Regions from separate parts of the Arthrobacter sp. SLBN-112 genome, predicted to be linked through region 4. Evidence: riboswitches for the same ligand, from Rfam matches in the RefSeq annotation. Region 4 holds a riboswitch; each other region holds the start of a gene.
The links. A riboswitch is a leader RNA that binds a small molecule or an ion and turns the genes downstream of it on or off. The one in region 4 is predicted to bind cyclic di-AMP.
Positions count from the first base shown of each region.

Region 1 (4,682 bases), 2.7 Mb from region 4:
GGCCTGTCACTCGCGGACAATGACACGGGCTACGGCCACTCCAGCGGGCAGGTGGATGCCGTCATGGCCCCCCGTGAACTCCTGCTGGAGTACTACGAAGCCGTCCACCGCCAGACTGCCAGGGTCCTCGTTGGCCTGGACGACCCGGATCTGGACCGGGTGGTGGACAAGCGCTGGGATCCGCCGGTAACCCTGGGGGTACGGCTGGTCAGCATCCTTGCGGACTGCCTCCAGCACGCCGGCCAGGCCGCCTACGCCAAGGGGCTGCACGGCGCGGGAGCAGACGCCGGCAGTGCGTGAACTCGTGGTGCTGGGCCCCGTGTCCCAGGTTCCCACCCGGATCTGCCTCACGCACGTGCACGGGGATCAGGCTACCGGCTCACCGAGCCTGACGGGCGCACCTTCGCGCCGGACCGGCTGCGGGCGGCGGGAATCGAAGGGCCGGATGTCGGCCGACTGCTGCGCGAGGGCAGCGTCGGTTCGGCCGCGCTTGGGGCGATGAGCGTTCCCAGGCCCGGGCCCCGGAAGCCGTGGTCATCGCAGCCCGGGACCTGCAGCGGATTGCCGTTCCCCGCAGGCGGAAAGACGCGCGGCAGGCGCCAGGCGGCACCACGGAGATAGGGTTAACCCATGACGGCAGCAGCTGAATCCACGGTCACCTTTGATGGCCGCTTCGCCCGTGAACTGGCGGAACTCGCTGTTCCCTGGCAGGCCGAGGAAGCGCCAGGCCCCGAACTCCTGGTCCTGAACGAACAGCTCGCAGCAGACCTGGGCCTTGACCCGCAATACCTCCGGAGTCCCGAAGGGGTGCGCCTCCTCGTGGGCAACCACGTTCCCGCCGGTGCCACCCCGGTGGCGCAGGCGTACGCTGGTCACCAATTCGGCGGGTACTCGCCACTGCTCGGCGACGGACGCGCGCTCCTGCTGGGGGAAGTCACGGACCGCACCGGACGCCTGCTGGACGTCCATCTCAAAGGCTCAGGGCGCACCCCCTTCGCCCGCGCCGGGGACGGCCGGGCGGTGGTCGGGCCCATGCTGCGCGAGTACCTTGTCAGCGAAGCCATGCACGCCTTGGGCATACCCACCACCCGCTCGCTCGCCGTCGTGGCAACGGGGCGGCAGGTCCGGCGTGAGGGCATGCTGCCCGGTGCTGTCCTGGCGCGGGTGGCCCGGAGCCACCTGAGGGTTGGGAGTTTCCAGTACGCCCGGGCCACGGAAAACATGGACCTCCTGAAGCGGTTGGCGGACCACGCCATCAGCAGGCACTATCCGCTGGCCGCCGAAGCCCCAAACCCCTACCTGGCACTGTTCTCGTCCGTCGTCTCCGCACAGGCCAGCCTGGTGGCCCGGTGGATGCTGGTGGGATTCGTGCACGGGGTCATGAATACGGACAACATGACCATCTCGGGGGAAACCATCGACTACGGCCCGTGCGCTTTCCTGGACGCCTTCAATCCCGCGGCCGTCTACAGTTCCATCGACGTCAGTGGACGCTACGCCTACGCCAACCAGCCGGTCCTTGCTGAATGGAACCTTGCCCGTCTTGCCGAGGCGATGCTCCCGCTCATCGACGAGGACCAGGAGAAGGCCGTTGCTCCCGCGGTGGAGGTGCTCGGCGGATTCCGTGGACAGTACAGCGAGGCGTGGACCGGTGGCATGAAATCCAAACTGGGCCTTGCCGGCGGCAACGGAAGCGACGACGCCGCGTCAGGCGTTGTCGATGATGCGGTGGCCATCCTCAAAGACGGCCCAGTGGATTACACGCTGTTCTTCCGAAACCTCGGCAAGGCCGCCCGCGGCGACCTGCGCCCCGTGCGCGGGATGGTGCTGGACTTAGCCGGTTTCGACGCCTGGGCTGAGCGGTGGCTGGCACTGCAACCCGATGCGGGGCTGATGGACAACGTCAACCCGGCGTACATTCCGCGGAACCACCTGGTGGAAGAAGCCCTCGCCGCCGGCACGGAAGGAGACTTGGCCCCGCTGCACCGCCTGCTCGAGGCCGTCACCGATCCTTTCACCGAGCGGGCCGGGATGGAGCGCTACATGGAAGGGGCCCCGGAGGGCTTCGGCTCGTACACGACCTTCTGCGGGACCTGATCCGCCACGGAATGAGGCCCGCAGCAGGACGACAGGAGGGCGGCAGCCGGAAACCCGGCTGCCGCCCTCCTGTCAGAAGCCGGCTTCGCTGTGCGAAGGCTTAGGCTACGCGGACCACTGAGTAGCCGCTGAGCCAGCTGATGGAGTGCACCTGCGTGGTGTACCCGTTGACGCCGCCGCTCACAACCTGGCCGTTGCCGGCGTACACACCCACGTGGCCCGAGGTGATAATCAGGTCCCCGGGTGCCGGGCTGCCGACCACGCTGCCGTACTGGAAGAACTGGGTGGGCGCCAGATCGCCGACACTCTTGCCCACCGAACGCAGGGCCTTCTCAACCATGGCAGTGCAGTCCTGGCTCACACCGATCTGGCTGTAGGCGGACGCCAGGATGGCGGCCCCGGTCCCGGTGCCGGTGGTGGAAGCCACCGGAGTAGCGGAAGCGTAGGACATGTTCATGCCGGTGTTTGCCGGTGCGGTGGCAGCTGCCGCCTGGACTGGCGCCGCTGCAGGGGCCGGAGCCGGTGCTGCCACGTAGCCTGCACCGGGAATCCGGATCTGGTCGCCGGGGTAGATGATGGACGACAGGCCCAAGCCGTTGGCGGCCAGGACGTCGTTCAGGCTGACCCCGTACGCTGCCGAAATCGCGCCCAGGGTATCCCCGGAAACGACGGTGTGCACGGTTGCTGCCGCGCCAGCCGGAGCAACTGCCGGCGCTGCGGTGGCCTGGACATTAGTTTGCTCCGTGGTGTCCGCGCCAGTCACGCCCGCGTGGGCCGGGGCGCCGACCCCGAAGGCAATGCCGGACGCGGCCGCAACCGCGAGGGCCGGACGGCCCAGCGAACGGGCCTGCGACTTGGCGGTCAGGGCGAGGCCCTCGAGCGCAATGGAACGGGCCGGAGTCGCGCGGTGGCGGGCAGTGGTGAGATTTTTTGACACGGTAGATCGCCTCTCCCATGCCTGCGGGGTGAGCTGTCGGGTTCGGGTTGGAGATACCCGGCCGAACACATCTCCGCGGTGGGCGGAGGAGCTGTCCGACTTAACCCCAAGACCTCAAAAGGTCGTGGAAACTTGGTTCCCCCGTCCCTGCCAGCATGAAAGCGGTTGAATCCCGGTATCAGCGGCAGGGCTCGGCAAACTGATGGGAATGTCCCGTTTTGGGAGGGACACCAGAAGACCATAACCCGCGGACGCCCCAATTGTCACGTTTAGGTAACATACGAGCTTTGTCTCTCGTATTCTGCAAACGATTGGATGTGGCCCTTCCGCCCGGCATCGACCGGAGATTGATCCGGTGGCGGCCCCTCCGGGTAACAAAGCGGGCACGGCCGTCTTTCCGCCCCGGCGTGTCGCCGGTATGCTTCGGGACTATGCCCCTGTTCGTGACCATGCCCAAGTCCCCGCTGATGGGGGGATTGCTCGCCATCGCGGTGGCAGCGGCCACGGTGCTGCCTGCCTCCGCGGACGAGCCTCCACCGCCCGGTGGATACCCGTCCTGGGCTGACGTGCAGCAGGCGCAGTCTTCCGAGGCGGCGAAAGCGGCGGAGATCACCACCATCAACGGGCTGCTGAGCGGCCTCCAAGCCCAATCGGAAGCGGCCGGTGACACTGCCGTCCGGGCAGCCGCGGACTATGCCGCGGCCGACGCCGAGCTTCAGGCGGCGTCAACGCGGCTGGACGCATTGTCCGCCCAAGCCGCCCGCGCCAACGACGAACTGGCCAAGTATCGCAAGGAGATCGGTGCCCTTGCCGTCCAGTCGTACAAGACGGGCGGGACCAATACAGGGTTCTTCGTGGCCCTGGATGCCCTGCAGAACAACAGCGTCCAGGGGCTCAACCTCGTCCAACTGGTGGGCGACAAGACGGCGGCTTTGGTGGACAAAGCTGCGGCCGCCGGCAAAGTTGCCGCGTCACTGGCGGAACAGGAAAAAGCGGCCCGCAGTGAGCGCGAACGCCTGTCCGGGGAAGCAAAAGCCAAACTGGACGCGGCCCGCTCCGCCCAGGACACGCTCGCCCGGCAGGTCAGTGACGAACAGCAGCACAGCAGCGAACTGACCGCCCAGCTGGCCTCGCTGAAGGGAACGACGGCGGCCCTCGAAGGAGAGTACCGACAGGGCCAGGCGGCGCTGGCTGCCTATGAAGCAGCCCAGGAAGCCAAGCGGGCCGCCGCGGCGGAACAGGCCCGCCAGCAGGCTGAAGCCGCAGCGCAGGCAGCCGCGGCCGCAGCCCGGCAGCCCAAACCCGCGCCCGCCGCTCCGGCCGGCAACGCGGCAAACCCCGCCCCGCCGGCCGACCCGGTTCCCGGCAGTCCGCCGCAGCCGGCCGTGCCAAGCCCGCCGCCCGTCGTCGTTCCCTCCGTCCCCGGCGGTGCCGTCAATGATCCGGCCGGTGCCAAGGCCTATGCCTCCGGGCGCCTGGGTGCCTTCGGCTGGGGCCCGGACCAGTTCCAGTGCCTGGCCCAGCTGTGGACCAAAGAATCCAGCTGGCTGACCACCGCCACCAACGCCTCCTCCGGTGCTTACGGCATAGCCCAGGCGCTGCCGCCCGGCAAGTACGCCAGCGCCGGAAGCGACTGGCTGACCAGCTA
Region 1 is NZ_JAUSXY010000001.1:2,805,853-2,810,534, forward strand. It holds gene QF050_RS13175 (DUF664 domain-containing protein) at 1-300, shown strand, start outside; gene QF050_RS13180 (protein adenylyltransferase SelO family protein) at 631-2,097, shown strand; gene QF050_RS13185 (LysM peptidoglycan-binding domain-containing protein) at 2,198-3,034, opposite strand; cyclic di-AMP (ydaO/yuaA leader) riboswitch at 3,038-3,211, opposite strand; gene QF050_RS13190 (lytic transglycosylase domain-containing protein) at 3,466-4,682, shown strand, end outside.
Region 1: linked by a shared signal. The riboswitch ahead of QF050_RS13185 (LysM peptidoglycan-binding domain-containing protein) and the one ahead of QF050_RS00390 (hypothetical protein) in region 4 are both predicted to bind cyclic di-AMP.

Region 2 (4,682 bases), 4.2 Mb from region 4:
CCGGCGGGGACTGTGACAAGCTGCACGTCCAGATTAGCAAGGAGGGCCCTTACGGAACCGTTCACTAAAGCATTCCGCCCAGCCAATTCCTCGCATGACTGTTTTAACTCGCTCGTGTTATAAATGGCGGCCAGCTGCTGTTCCCTGCCGTCAGTCGAGCAGGCCATGGCGCCCCGGCCATCGGCAGCAGCAACCACCGCGTCCCGCAGCACCGCCACCGCCTCGGATGCCAGCGGCATATCGCAGGCCAGCACCAAGGTAAAGGGGGCGCCTCCCCCATGTTCGGCAAGGGCAGCAAGGCCGGCTGAGATCCCGGCCGCGGGACCGGCGAACGCGGGTTCCTCCCGGCAGGTCAGGACGCCGGGCGGCAGGGAGTGGGTGGGCGGGGCACCGGCGGTCGATGCGGAGGACGGGTGATCGCGGAGGGAGCCAACATCACCGACCACCACGGTGCGGCGGGCACCGGCGGCCGCGTCGAGGGTCCGCTCCAGAAGGGTTTTTCCCCCGAGAACCAGCGATTGCTTGGGTACGCCACCCAAGCGTGATGACCGCCCTCCCGCCAGGATCAGGGCGTCAAAGATCAAAGGGGCCGCTTGCACTACCCCAGCCTAACGAACAGCAACCGCCCCGGGCGCACGATGGTCAGGCAGCGCGCTCCGGAAGCAGGAAGGGGTCCCAGGCCGGGGTTGGCTTCTCCAATTCCTTGATCTGCCAGATGGTTCCGTGCGGCGGCTCGGGCACAAAGCGCAGGGTCCAGCCCATCTCACCGGGGGTGTGGTCGCCCTTGAGGTTGTTGCACCGCAGGCAGGCAGCCACCAGGTTCTCCCAGGAATCGGCCCCGCCCCGCGATTTTGGATGGACATGGTCGATTGTGTGCGCTGCCTTTCCGCAATACGCGCACTTGTGACCGTCACGCCGGAGCACGCCCCGGCGGCTGACGGCCGTTGAATGGTTATACCGGGGGCGGATGTACCGGTTCAGGAGGATCACGGATGGGCGGCCCAGGACGTCAGTGGGGCCCACCACGGGATCATCCCCCTCGGCCACCACGCTCGCCTTGCCTGTCAGCACGAGCACCAGCGCCCGACGGAAGGTGATAACCGCCAGCGGTTCATATCCAGCATTCAGAACGAGAGTGCGCATGCACGTACCTCTTCACGGCCGCACCCGTCAGGGGCACGAGGGCCGGCTGCCCTCGGCATGTCCGGGCTATGGATCGACATCACAAGAGTAAACAGAGAAATGCAATATCAGGTAATCGGCACACGAGGAGGCCTGTGCGCCGGCCATGGCGAGAGTTGCGATGCAGCGCAATGGCTGGCGTTAACGGGAAAGACCCCCGCCGCAGTGGCAGGGGTCTTTCCCGGGAAACGCTCCGGCGCCGCGGGTGGGCGGCGCGCTGCGGTGCTTACCTGACGCGGATGAAAACCGGTCCGGAGCCAACGTTGGCGCTGAACACAACGGTGTCATTGCCGTTGAAGCCGCCATGGACCGCCATGCCGTTTCCGGCGTAGACAGCGATGTGCGCCATTCCTCCGCCGCCGTCGGCGTAGTAGATCAGGTCCCCGGGCTGGGCCTGGGAAGCAGGCACGGTGTCGCCCAAGGACAGGTAGCCGGCGGGCCAGTCGTGGAAGTGGATACCGACTGCAGCCAGTGCGTTGGTCACCAGCATGGTGCAGTCCTGGTGCACGCCGAGCTGCGCGTAGGCAGCGGAGAGGATGGCAGCACCCTTTCCACTGGCGGAAACCTGGCCGGCGGGAGCAGCCGTGGCAGCCGCAGTTGCAACCTTGGCCGTGACCTTCGGAGCGGCGACGGTCTGGGCAACAGGGGCCGGTGCGGCTTCCTGCACCGCAACCTCGGGCTCAGGAGCCGGAGCCGGGGTGGTGGTAACGGCGGGTTTCTCGAAGCTGATGGCAATGGTGGAAGCCGCCGAAATCGGAGCGTCGACGGCGGATTCAACTTCCATGGCGGATGCCGGAGCTGAGTCGCGCTTGACGTTGGTGTCGGCAGCGTTCGCGGCAATGCCGCTGGTCAGGACGAGGCCGGAAGCTGCAGCGATCACTGCGGCCTGGCGGCCCATGCCGCCGGCGTTGTCGCTGACAGCCTTGGCAATAATTGCGATCGAGTTGGTTTTGGTGACCTCGGCGCGGTGCCGTGCGGTAGCACGAGTCGTCATCAGTTCTCTCTTTCGTTTTCCTCTGGACCGCGGTGGCCTGTCCGAGGGGGTTGGATGCGCCGGCATCTTGGGGGTACGCCGGCGCATCCCGAACGGGGATGTGGTTTCTAGCGAGAAAGCTTTGGGCAAAGAAATAGCCCTTGGAGCCGGGAGCCCAAGAACTACTTGTTCAGGTGGTAGTACGTGGAAGTACCGGTTGCTGCAGGCGAGTGGAGCATGGTTCCCTGCGACGGGTTGAGCGCGCTGATCATCATGCCGTTGCCGACGTAGATGCCGACGTGCGCGCCGCCGTTCTGGACAACAAGGTCACCCGCCTGGGGGGTGGACGTGGGTGTCATGATGCTCCACGCATTCGTGCGGGGGATGCTGATCCCGGCCTGGGCGTAAACCCACTGGACGAACCCGGAGCAGTCCCAGCCGTTGGGGGTGGTGCCGCCCCAGACGTAGGGGTGGCCGATGCCGGTGTAGGCGATCGCGGCGATGCCCGAGGTGGCCGCGGAAGAAACGGTCTCCACTGCCTGCCCGGCCGTGGACGCCTCTTGGCCGGCAGCATTGGCGGTTCGGTCCGCTGACGCAGTGGACTGGGTACGCACCGTTTCCACCTTAGGAGCAGCGGTGGTCTTGACCACGGGGCGCTCGAAGGAAACGGTGGCGGTGGGGGCTGCCGTGACAGCAAGGGCGGTCTGCGCCGAGCCGGACTCCGTGGAGGCGGAGACACCAGCGGTGGTGTCCGCTGCGGTGGCCGGCAGGCCCATGCTCAGGATGAGGCCCGAAGCCGCTGCCACGACGGCAGCCTGGCGGCCGACGGTCCCGGCATTGGCGCTCACGGCCTTGGACACAGCGTCCAAAGGGTTGGCCCGAACCGTTTGCGCACGGTGGCGCGCGGAATTATGGCGTGAAGACACGAAGGTAGCCTCTCCCAATGCCTGCGAGGTGAGCTGTCGGATTCGGATGGGAGTCACCCGGCCACTTTGCTTCCTGGGAAGCTCATGACTTAACCCCAAGGCCTTCCACAATGCAGAAGGCCAAAATTGGTTCCCCCGCCCCTGCCAGACGATGAAATGCGAACGGACCTTGAGCGGTGGCAGAGTTAGGCAATCCACTCAAGAGCGTCAACTTCGGAAAAGTTGACGCGAGTTAGACGGTACAGCAGTTTTGCTTCAATGTCACATTCAGGTCACGGCTCGTCACTGTGAGCTGAGAGTGCGCAATCATTCGGTTACAACCAGCCCATGGGATCGACCACTTCGCCATTGACCTGCACCTCGAAGTGCAGGTGGCAGCCGGTGGAAGCGCCGGTGGTCCCGCTCAGTGCCACGACTTCGCCGCGGGAGACCGTCTGGCCCACTTTGACGTTGAAGGACGAGAGGTGGTTGTACGTGGTCTCCAGGCCGTTGCCGTGGTCGATGACCACCCGGTTTCCCCCGCCGAACTGGTGCCAGCCGGCGAAGGTCACGGTTCCTGTCGCGGCTGCCAGGACGGGCGTCCCGCACTGTGCCACGAAGTCCTGTCCGCGGTGGAAGTCTCCGGTGCCCCCGGTAATGGGGCTGACCCGGTAGCCAAAGGGCGAAGCGGTAACCAGGGATGCCAGCGGGGCGGCCAGGGTTCCGGCGGAGGCGGCCCGGCTTACCGATCCGGCCGACTGGGCGCTCAGCAACTGCTTCAGCTTTCCGTCCGGGTCTGCCTGCGTCACGACGGCCGAGCGGCTGAAGTCGATCTGGGCGCCCACATCGGCGGAAATCTGGGGCTGGGGGCTGACGGAGGAGGCAGCCTGGGGTACTGTGCCGGCTGCGTCCGTCGCCATGACGGGACTTGTGGCCGGCATGGTCACGGTCAGCACCAGGCCGGTGGCGGCGAGGGCGATGCCAGCCTTCTGGCCGATGCCGCTGGCCGCAGCAAAGTCGGTGATTTGCCGGAATGGACCCCTGCGGCGGCGCGCATCCCGCTGGGGGTCACGGGGGCGCTCCGCAGCGGCGACTTCGACAACCCGGGGTGCCTCAGGGGGGCCGGCGGCGCGACGGCGGCCCCGGGAGGTCTGCATGGTCAAGAAGGGTTCCTCTCTGGAATCGCCTGCGGAGTTAGCTGTCGGATTCGGGTCAGAGAGATCAAAGACCCGGCCCGCCATGGGCAAACTTCTGCGCAGGAGTATCCCCGGAGGAATCCTTCACTGGAGAGGCTTGCTGCTGACGGACTTCACCCCAAGGCAGTCCCCCGCTGCCGGTTGTGGTTCCCCCGCCTCTGCCAGTAACGACTCGTACACCTGGTCCGCTGGCAGAGCTCGGCTCCGGATCAGGTAACGCTTAAGTATCAACGCTGGCTTCCACTATAGGGGCTTAAGACCCTGGGTAACAATTCCGTTATCTTTGTGTGGAAACCCCTGCGTGGGGTAAAGGAAGCGGGGTGTCAGGCCTGGTTCACGGCGACAAAGACGTGCGCGGCCACCTCGGGCGGAAGCTCCAACGCTCCCTCGATTCCTGCCACCCGCACCGAAATGTAGTCACCCACG
Region 2 is NZ_JAUSXY010000001.1:4,319,552-4,324,233, forward strand. It holds gene QF050_RS19995 (NTP transferase domain-containing protein) at 1-599, opposite strand, end outside; gene QF050_RS20000 (HNH endonuclease) at 643-1,143, opposite strand; gene QF050_RS20005 (NlpC/P60 family protein) at 1,409-2,176, opposite strand; gene QF050_RS20010 (NlpC/P60 family protein) at 2,338-3,015, opposite strand; cyclic di-AMP (ydaO/yuaA leader) riboswitch at 3,086-3,283, opposite strand; gene QF050_RS20015 (peptidoglycan DD-metalloendopeptidase family protein) at 3,396-4,217, opposite strand; cyclic di-AMP (ydaO/yuaA leader) riboswitch at 4,228-4,470, opposite strand; gene QF050_RS20020 (metal-dependent transcriptional regulator) at 4,580-4,682, opposite strand, start outside.
Region 2: linked by a shared signal. The riboswitch ahead of QF050_RS20010 (NlpC/P60 family protein) and the one ahead of QF050_RS00390 (hypothetical protein) in region 4 are both predicted to bind cyclic di-AMP.

Region 3 (4,682 bases), 790 kb from region 4:
ACCGTGACGCCAGTGACGCGACGGGCGCGGATCTTTCCGCGGTCGGAGATGAACTTGCGCAGCAATGCTACGTCCTTGTAGTCGATGACAGTGATGTCAGCGGCCTTCAAGGGGTTGGACTTTGGTTTGGGCTTACGGAGTTCAGCCTTAGCCATCGTGGAGCTCCTATTCTAGGGAGCCCGTGGATATTGATCCACGGGATGGTGGTGGTCCGACGGCGGCAAAACCTTTGGGTGCCTTGCGGCTCCCGGGCGGTCCCGGCGTCGGGCCGTTGTTTGGGTTTTAGAAGGGAGGTTCGGAATCGGGGCCGTTGCCCCAGCCGCCTGCATTGGACACGCCGGGCGTGGCCCAGGGATCGTCCTGTGCAGCCTGCTGGTTGCCGCCGCCCCAGCCTCCACCGGAGTTGCCGCCCTGGGTTCCACCAGGGTTGCCGCCTCCGAAGCCACCGCCGCCGTTGCCGCCGCCGAAGCCGCCCCCACCCTGTCCGCCGGAGCGCTGGGTGCGGTTGACCTTTGCGTTGGCATAGCGCAGGCTGGGGCCGATTTCGTCGACCTCAAGCTCGATTACGGTGCGCTTTTCGCCTTCTTTTGTTTCGTAGGAACGGCTCTTCAGGCGGCCGGTCACGATCACGCGCATTCCCTTGGTCAGGGATTCGGCGACGTTCTCGGCAGCTTCACGCCATACAGCGGCGCGGAGGAACAGGGTCTCCCCGTCCTTCCACTCGTTGGACTGGCGATCAAAGGTGCGGGGGGTGGAAGCGATGGTGAAGTTCGCTACCGCGGAACCGGACGGTGTGAACCGCAATTCCGGGTCATTGGTGAGGTTACCGATGACCGTAATGGTGGTCTCGCCTGCCATCTACTGCCTCCTTGTTCGATCCTGGGTGAAGAGTGCGTTTCCTGCGGGGTAAAGAATGAAAATCGGTGCTGAATTACTCAGCAACAACTTTCTGCTCTTCGGGGCGGGTGATCTTGGTGCGCATGATGGTCTCGTTAAGAGACAGCTGGCGGTCAAGTTCCTTGGCGGTTTCCGGCTTGGCGGTGAAGTTCACCACGGCGTAGATACCTTCGGACTTCTTCTTGATCTCGTAAGCCAGACGGCGACGGCCCCAGATGTCAACCTTTTCGATGGTTCCACCATCGTTGGTGATGACGTTCAGGAACTTCTGAAGCGACGGCTCAACGGTACGCTCTTCGACCTCGGGGTCGATGATTACCATCAATTCGTAAGGACGCATATGTGAACCCACCTCCTTTGGGCTAAGCGGTTACGGCATTTCCGTAACAGGAGGTTCATTTGCGAGTCCGTGAAGTGTCTTGCCACCGGTACGGAGGCAGGACGCAGCACAGACTTCAATATCCTAGTGCATCTGGACCTGATAGGCGATTCGCGCTTGACTCAAGGCTAGCCGCGTGATGCGGCGGGAACAGCCCGGCCGCCCTCTTATGTGGATAACGCAGGGAATCCGGCACCCCCTGTAAAGGCCCGCGCGGCAATCGGGCGGCAAGCCACGCCCGTGATGTTGCTTCCGTTACCCAATTGTGATTCCGCGAGGATTTTCGTGTACGGTCTTCGGGTGGGCCGCCCCAGCCGGCCCCAATCCCGGAAGACGCCCAACTCTGCCGCTTCCGCGATCCCCCAGGTTCCAGGCAGAGGCGGGGGACCCAAGCGTCACGGGTATGGCCTCCGCCTGCCCTCGGGGTGAAGCCGCAGCGAGCGGCCGAATGGCAACATTCGAACCCGACAGCTAACTCCGCAGGCGTTGAGAGGTAATTCCCCATGCCCGCATCCCGCAAAGCGAACGCCAAACGCGCACACCGTTATCAAAATGAGACCGCACCGGCCGGGCTCCGGCCATTTCTGACATCCAAAGACTCCCGCCGCCGCTTGCCCCTGGCCGCCGGCCTCGCAGCAGCCCTCCTCGGCGCGGCGTCCCTGGGCCTCGGCCTGGCCAACGGCAACGAGACTGCAGATGTCTCCCGGGTGGCGAGCGCCGCCGACGCCGGCAGCGAAGTCCAGGCCCAGGCCTCCCCGTCCACCCCGGCCCCGGCCCCGTCCACCCCGGCCCCTGCCCCGGCACCGGCCGCCGCACCCGCCCAGGAGCAGGCTCCCGCGCAGGCACCGGCTCCCGCTGCGCCTGCCCCGGCCCCCGCCGCGGCGGCTCCGGCCCCGCAGTCGCCCATCGTCGTGGCGCCCGCCGCGGCACAGCTGGCCAACAGCGGGACGCCCATGCCCGCGGGCGTCCCCGGAAACTGGACCATGACCTTCGCCGACGAGTTCAACGGCTCAGGCCTGGACAGCGCAAAGTGGTCCAACTGCTGGTTCGCCCCCAACTGCGGAACCATGAATAAAGCGGCCACCAGCCCCGCCAACGTCTCCGTGGGCAACGGCAACCTGGCCCTCAGCCTTGCCTCGTCCTCGTCCGGGTCCCTGGTGTCCACCAACCCCAAGGGCGGGGCTGGCACCGGTTACCAGTTCACCACCGGGTACGTGGAGGCCCGCATCAAGTTCCCAGGCAACGCCAACGGCCTGTACAACTGGCCGGCGTTCTGGACCACCGGGCAGTCGTGGCCCGCCACCGGCGAGAACGACATCGCGGAAGTCCTCCAGGGGAAGATGACCGTCAATTACCATTCAAGCTCGGGCGCACACAACCAAGGCACCGTCGGCGGCAACTGGGCCAACGAGTACCACACCTTCGGCCTGCACCGGATGGCCAACTCCTCCGACGTCTACTTCGACGGCGTGAAGGTCAAGTCCTACCCCACGGACGACGGAAACGCCCCGCAGTACATCGTCCTGAACGTCGGCGCTTCCTCGACGAACCCGGTCTACGGCCCGCAGTCCCAGCTGCTGGTGGACTACGTACGCGCCTGGCAGTAGCCAGCCACGCGCTTCGGTTTAAGGGGCGACGGCGGGGACTTCCCGCCGTCGCCCCTTTTTGGCTTCCTGCGGTTCCCCACAAAGTTGCCCAAAGCAACCCCTGCCGTCCCAGTGTGATCCAGTACACTCTTGCAATGAAGCTCCTGTACGTGACTGAAAGCGTGCCCAACCGGGACCCGCAACTCGGTGATGGAAGCTCCATGATCCCGTACGAAGTGATCCTGCACCTTCCCGCAGATGTGGCCGTCACCCTGCTGACGTTTTCCGGGCCCGTCCCGGTACCGGCGGAGATCCGGGCGCGCTGCGGGACCGTCCACGAAATTGCCCAGCGGGGCGACCTGTCCGCTCTTGCGCGCTCCCTGGGCGGCCTCACGGGCCTGGGCAAACACCGGCGCTCCACTCCCTCGGCGCGGGCAGCGGCGGCCACCTTGTCCGGCAGCAACAACGCCACCCTCATCCATGGCCCGCACGCCCTTTTCCTGTCCCACCACGTGGCCGGGCCCATGGTGCTGCAGACCGTGGACCCCTGGTCCATCCGCGCCGGCATGGACACGGCCATCGCGCGCGCCTTCCGGCCTGCCTACCGGCTGCGGGAACTCCTCGCCGAACGGGCTGAGCGGGGGCTGCCTGCCAAGGCGCGGCTGCTGACCGTCGGGGCGCAGGACGCTGCGGCCTGGTCCGCGAAGCTCGGCCGGGCCGTAGCAGCCATCCCCAACGGAACAGCCGCGACCGCCGGCCCCCGCCGGGACCGGACCGCACCGGTCGTATGCTTCGCGGGCAGCCTCAACTACGGCCCCAACGTTGACAGCGCCACGCTCCTGGCCACCCGAATTGCTCCCCTGGTATGGCGGGAGGTTCCGGAGGCCCGGTTCGTCATCGCCGGGCGGCAACCCACGGCTGCGGTCCAGGCGCTGGCCGGTCCCCGCGTTGAAGTCCTGGCCAACGTCCCATCAATCCTGGACATCTTCCAAGGGGCCGACGTCGCCGTCTTCCCCGACCAACACGGCGTGGGCATCCGAAACTCCGTGCTTGAGGCCCTTGCGGCGGGGCTGCCCGTGGTGGCATCCCCGGTGGCGGCACGGGAACTTCCGCCGCACCCGCTGCTCACTGTTGAGTCCGGCCAGGACGCGATGGTCCGCAAGGTCGTGGAACAACTCAGGGCCCCCCGGCCGCCGCACAGCTCTCCCGGCGGCGCTGCGGGACAGGCCGCCGGCACCGTCCGGTCCTGGGACACCGTGGCCGGGGAGTACCTGGCTGAGGTGCGGGCTGCCGTGGCTTCGTCCTCCCCCGCCGGGGACTTATCCGGCACCGCAAGGCAACTGTGACCTACGCGCCCGGCGAGCTGGAACGCAAAGGCGTCCGGGGAGCCTTGTGGCAGGGGCTGGCCTTCGCCTCCGGACGGGTGATCGTGCTGGTCACCACCGTGGTGCTGGCCCGGCTCCTGTCGCCCGAAGAGTACGGCCTCGTAGCCCTGGCGCTGGTGCTCATGGCATACGCCGAAACCATTGCCGACGCCGGGGTGGGCCAGGCGCTGGTCTACCTGCCCAAGACGAAGGTGATTGTCCGCTCGGCGCTCCTGCTCTCGGTAACCCTGGGCGCGGTGCTGGCCTTGACGGCCGTGCTTGCGGCCGATGCTGTGGAAGACCTCATCGGGCTCGACGGCGTGGCTCCCCTGGTGCAGGTGCTTGGCATCTCCGTGCTGGCCACCGCCTGCGGCGCCGTCCCGGAGGCGATCATGCGCCGCGACCTGAAGTTCCGGCAACTCACCGCCGCTCCGGTGCTGCGGGCCGCAACCATGG
Region 3 is NZ_JAUSXY010000001.1:878,619-883,300, reverse strand. It holds gene rpsR (30S ribosomal protein S18) at 1-155, opposite strand, end outside; gene QF050_RS04100 (single-stranded DNA-binding protein) at 283-858, opposite strand; gene rpsF (30S ribosomal protein S6) at 932-1,237, opposite strand; cyclic di-AMP (ydaO/yuaA leader) riboswitch at 1,601-1,774, shown strand; gene QF050_RS04090 (glycoside hydrolase family 16 protein) at 1,780-2,883, shown strand; gene QF050_RS04085 (glycosyltransferase family 4 protein) at 3,018-4,208, shown strand; gene QF050_RS04080 (oligosaccharide flippase family protein) at 4,205-4,682, shown strand, end outside.
Region 3: linked by a shared signal. The riboswitch ahead of QF050_RS04090 (glycoside hydrolase family 16 protein) and the one ahead of QF050_RS00390 (hypothetical protein) in region 4 are both predicted to bind cyclic di-AMP.

Region 4 (4,682 bases):
TCCGACGTCACCTGCATCTGCCTGCTGGCCGCCCCGGAGGGCCTGGCCCGGCTGGAGGAGGAACTGTCCGGGGCCAACGTACACATCGTCCTGGCTTCAATTGACGAGAAGCTCAACGAAAAGTCCTACATTGTTCCCGGCCTGGGTGACGCCGGCGACCGCCTGTACGGCATCGCCGGTTAGCACCGGCCCTTTTCCACGCCGGTTCCCGCCGCTAGCCTGTGCGGATGGACTGGAAACTTGAACTCGTCTTTGTCCCTGTGTCCGATGTGGACCGCGCCAAGGATTTTTACGTCAACAAGGTTGGCTTCAACGCCGATTACGACGAGCGACCGTCGGATTCGATCCGCTTCGTGCAGTTGACGCCGCCCGGCTCTGCCTGCTCCATCTGCATCGGCGAAGGGCTCACCGACGCTCCGCCCGGCACCGGCTCCAACCTGCAGCTGGTGGTCAGCGACATCCAGGCCGCCCACCGCCAGCTCAAGGGCAACGGCGTGGATGTCAGCGACGTGGACGTGCAGCAGTGGGGCCACTTCCTGTACTTCGCCGATCCGGACGGCAACAGGTGGTCTGTCCAGTACATCCCGTGGCGGAACGCCGGGCAGGGCGACGGGAAAGACGCCGCGCAGGACGCCGGTTAACGCAAAACCGCGGGCCGGATCATGGTGACGCGGCCCGCGGCGGGCGTTGTCCAGTGGTGTCCAGTACCAGTGGTGCCTAGTAACCAGTTGTGCGCCAGGTGGAAGTTCAATGCGCCACAGGGCGAGGCGTAGCTCTTCTTGATGTAGTCCAGGCCCCAGTTGATCTGCGTGCGGTAGTTGGTCAGGTAGTCGGCGCCCGCGCTGGCCATCTTCTCCGCGGGCAGCGACTGGACGATGCCGTACGCGCCACTGCTGGCGTTGGTGGCCGTGGTGGTCCAATCGGATTCCTTGGTCCACAGCGTCTGGAGGCACTGCATCTGGTCCGGTCCCCAGCCAAAGGAAGACAGTTGGCTGGCGGCATAGGCCTGGGCACCTGCGGGATCGTTAACCGCGACGGCGGGGGCAGGAGCGGGTGCGGGGGCAGGAGCGGGTGCGGGGGCAGGCGCCGGGGCGGGTGCTTCAGCTGCCGGGGCGGCGGGTGCGGGCGCAGGAGCCGGCTCGGCCGCTTGCGGCGCCACGCTGATGGCGGAAGGAGCGGGATTCGCGGCCGGGTTGGACCGGATTTCGCTCTTCTCGATGCTCATCTGAGCGTCCGACGCCGAACTTGAAGAGTTTGACCCGGTGGACGACGCCTGGGTCATGCTGGTGGTCGCCTGGCCTGCCGCGCCAACGCCAACCAGCACAGCGCACGATGCCGCGAGGACTGCAGCACGCCGGCCCAAGGTGGTGTTTTTGGCGGGCTGGGGTTTGGCCCGGTGTTTTGCCTTGGTTTGCAGGCATGGTTTTGCCATGGATTTAGACATGATTGATCGCCTCTCACACCTGCGGAGTTAGCTGTCGGGTTCGGATGAGGGCATCCGGCCGCACGGAACAAACACGTGCTGGCTTAACCCCAAGGGCAATCAATGCCCGGGACGGTGGGTCCCCCGCCTCTGCCGTTGCTCAAGCGGAATCCGGGAAGCGGCAGAGCTTGGCGTCAACCCGGGATATGCGGCCCGAACGGGGACCGCACCCAATCAACGCTACAGGAAGATCACGCATTAGTCACATTTGGGTAACGGAAGTCACGATTCCTGGCGCGTCGATTTGCTGCGCGACTTGTCCTGCAGCGCGATTATCACGCCAGGACGTAGACCGTGGTCCCGCCGATGCTTTGCGACGGGAAGGTAGACGCTACCCACTGCGCAATCCGGGTGGAGGCGTCCGAACCGCTGTTGGACATCATGGTCCCGCCGGCAATGAAGTAGTGGACCTTGCCTTGGGATACCAGTGCCTGGAACTGTTCCAGCGTGGGGGAGGGGTCGGTGCCGTTGAAGCCGCCCACAGCCATCACCGGCAGTTCCGTTGCCAGTTGGTAACCGGCGGCATTGTTCGAACCGACCACTGCCGCGGCCCAGGTGTAGTTCGAGGCACCGTCCTTGAGTGCGGCCACGAGCTCGGCCGACGGCGTGGGCGCACCAAGGAGGCCACCCAGGCCACCCATCCCGCCGGCACGGCCACCGCCGGCACCTTGGCCTTGTCCAGTCTGGCCTGCGCCGCCCCGGGTTGCCCCGGCCTGGCCGCTGAACTGCCGGGAATTGCCGCCCGCACCAAACCCGCCGGCCCGGTTTCCGCCGAACCCACCCGGGCCGCTGAACGACGTCGCCGGCCCGGCACTGACAATGGCCCCGCTGTGCGCCGTCGTCGCCGTCGACATGGAGAACGCCAGCGGTCCGGCGAGCGATGCCGCAATGGCGAGCGCCGTCGTCGTCCGCTGAACCGAGCGCAGGCGAATGAACCTGCCCAGCCCAATTCCTGCCGCGGCCGCCAGGCCTGCAACCAGCACCAGCCAGCGCAGCCACGGACCGTAGGCGGACGTGGTACCCAGCAGGGTGAAGGCCATCAGGGCTGCCGCGGCCACCGATGCCGCGAGGAGGACCGCTGCAGCGGCCTGCCGCCGGTGCTGCCAGAGGAGTACCGGGCCCAGGCCGGCAAGCCCGGCGATCCCCGGTGCCAATGCCACCGCGTAATACGGGTGGATGATGCCGGCCATGAAACTGAAGACCAACCCGGTCACCAGCACCCAGGAACCCCAGATGATCACCGACGCCCGCACGGCGTCAGTCCGCGGCGCCCGCCGCCCAAGCCACAGCAGGCCCGCAGCAAGGATCAGGGCGGAGGGCAGCAGCCAGGCGATCTGGCCGCCGAATTCACTGTTGAACATCCGCAGCAGGCCGGGAACGCCCCAGCCGTTGCCGCCACCCACGCTGCCGGTTTCGTCGCCCGTCAGCCGGCCCAGGCCGTTGTAGCCGAGGGTCAGCTCCAGGATGGAGTTGTCCTGCGAACCGCCGATGAACGGACGGTCCGCCGCCGGGATGAGTTCGACGACGGCCAGCCACCAGCCGGCCGCGGCAACCATCGCCGCACCGGTGGCGAGCAGGTGCAGCAGCCGCCGGCCCAGCCCTGCCGGCGCCGCAACCAGGTAGGCGAACGCAAAGCCGGGGACCACCAGCAGCACCTGCAGTTGCTTGGCAAGGAACCCGAAGCCCAGGAAGACCCCTGCCAGCAGGAGCCAGCGCAGCCGGTCCTCCTGGACGGAGCGAAGCACCGCGTAGCCGGCGGCGGTCATGAGCAGCACCAGCAGGGCGTCCGGGTTGTTGAACCGGAACATCAGCGTGGCCACCGGCGTCAGGGCCAGCGCCACAGCGGCCAGCAGGCCTGCCCGGTGGGCGAGCCGCGGGTCGCCGGTGGCCGGCGCCGCTGCCCGCCGGACGGCCAGGTACAGCAGCCAGGCGATCCCGACGCCCATCAGGGCTTCGGGAACCAGGATGCTCCAGGAGCTCAGGCCGAACATCCGGACCGACAACGCCATGATCCACAGGGACGCCGGTGGCTTGTCCACCGTGATGGAGTTGGCGGCGTCCGAGGAGCCGAAGAACCAGGCCGCCCAGTCCTGCGATCCGGCCTGGGCGGCGGCGGAGTAGAAAGCGTTGGCCCAGCCGGACGCCCCGAGGTTCCACAGGTACAGCACGGCGGTGGCCGCCAGAACGCCTAACAGTTCCAGCCGGTGCCGGAGGGCCAGGGGATCCCGCCGCACGCGGGCCGCGGCAACAGGGCCCTGGGCAGCGGGAGCGGGGGGAGCCTTCACTGGGGTTGGGTAATAGCCGGCCATGGGGTCCTACTTAGTGAGTTGGTACACCGTGGAGTTCCCCACGGTTTGGGCCTGGAAGTTGGCTTGCACCCACGCGGCCACCTCGGAGTTGCCGCCCCGGCCGCCCATGCCGCCTCCGCCCATGCCGCCTTCGATGAAGTAGCTGATCTCACCCTTGGCCACCATGTCCTGGAACTCGGCGAGCGTCGGGTAGGGATCACCGCCGTTCCAGCCGCCCAGTGCAATGACGTTGGTGTTCGTGGCCAGTTCCAGGCTGGCGGCCTGGCTGGCCCCGGAGACGATCGCCGACCACTTCGTGGTGGTGCCCGTCAGCAGTGCGGTCACGGCGGCATCGGCGGTGCCTTCGCCGGGACCACCGGCCCCGCCGGCACCCGGGGCGCCGTTGACGCCATTCGCGGGATCAAAACCGCCGGCACCAGCGGCCGCATCCGTGCCGTCGGTCCGGTCGCTACGGAGCGCTGCGTCGTCCCGGAACCCGGCAGCCCTGTTGCCGAAGCCGCCCGCCGACGAACCCGCGGGTCCCGACGTCGGAATGGATCCCGAATGGGCGGACGCAGCGGTGGCAAGGGTCCAGGCGGCCGTTCCAAGTCCTCCGGCCAGCAGGGACAGGACGACGACGGCGGCCGCCCCGGCGCGCCGGAACCGTCCCGGAGCGCCCTTGGCGTCAAGGCGGAGGAGGATGGCGGCGGCGGCAAGGACGCCGAGGACGATGGTGGCGGTGCGCAACCACGGAAGCCAGGACGTGTCGCGGCCCAGGAGCACCGAGGACCAGATGGAGGTGCCCAGGACGACGGCGGCGAGGGTGATCCGTGCCGGCCAGTACGCGCGGCCCCGCCAGAGTTCAACCGCGCCGATGCCCACCAGCGCCGCGATGGCCGGTGCCAGTGCCA
Region 4 is NZ_JAUSXY010000001.1:90,042-94,723, reverse strand. It holds gene upp (uracil phosphoribosyltransferase) at 1-183, shown strand, start outside; gene QF050_RS00395 (glyoxalase superfamily protein) at 228-641, shown strand; gene QF050_RS00390 (hypothetical protein) at 638-1,444, opposite strand; cyclic di-AMP (ydaO/yuaA leader) riboswitch at 1,448-1,610, opposite strand; gene QF050_RS00385 (ArnT family glycosyltransferase) at 1,759-3,792, opposite strand; gene QF050_RS00380 (glycosyltransferase family 39 protein) at 3,799-4,682, opposite strand, start outside.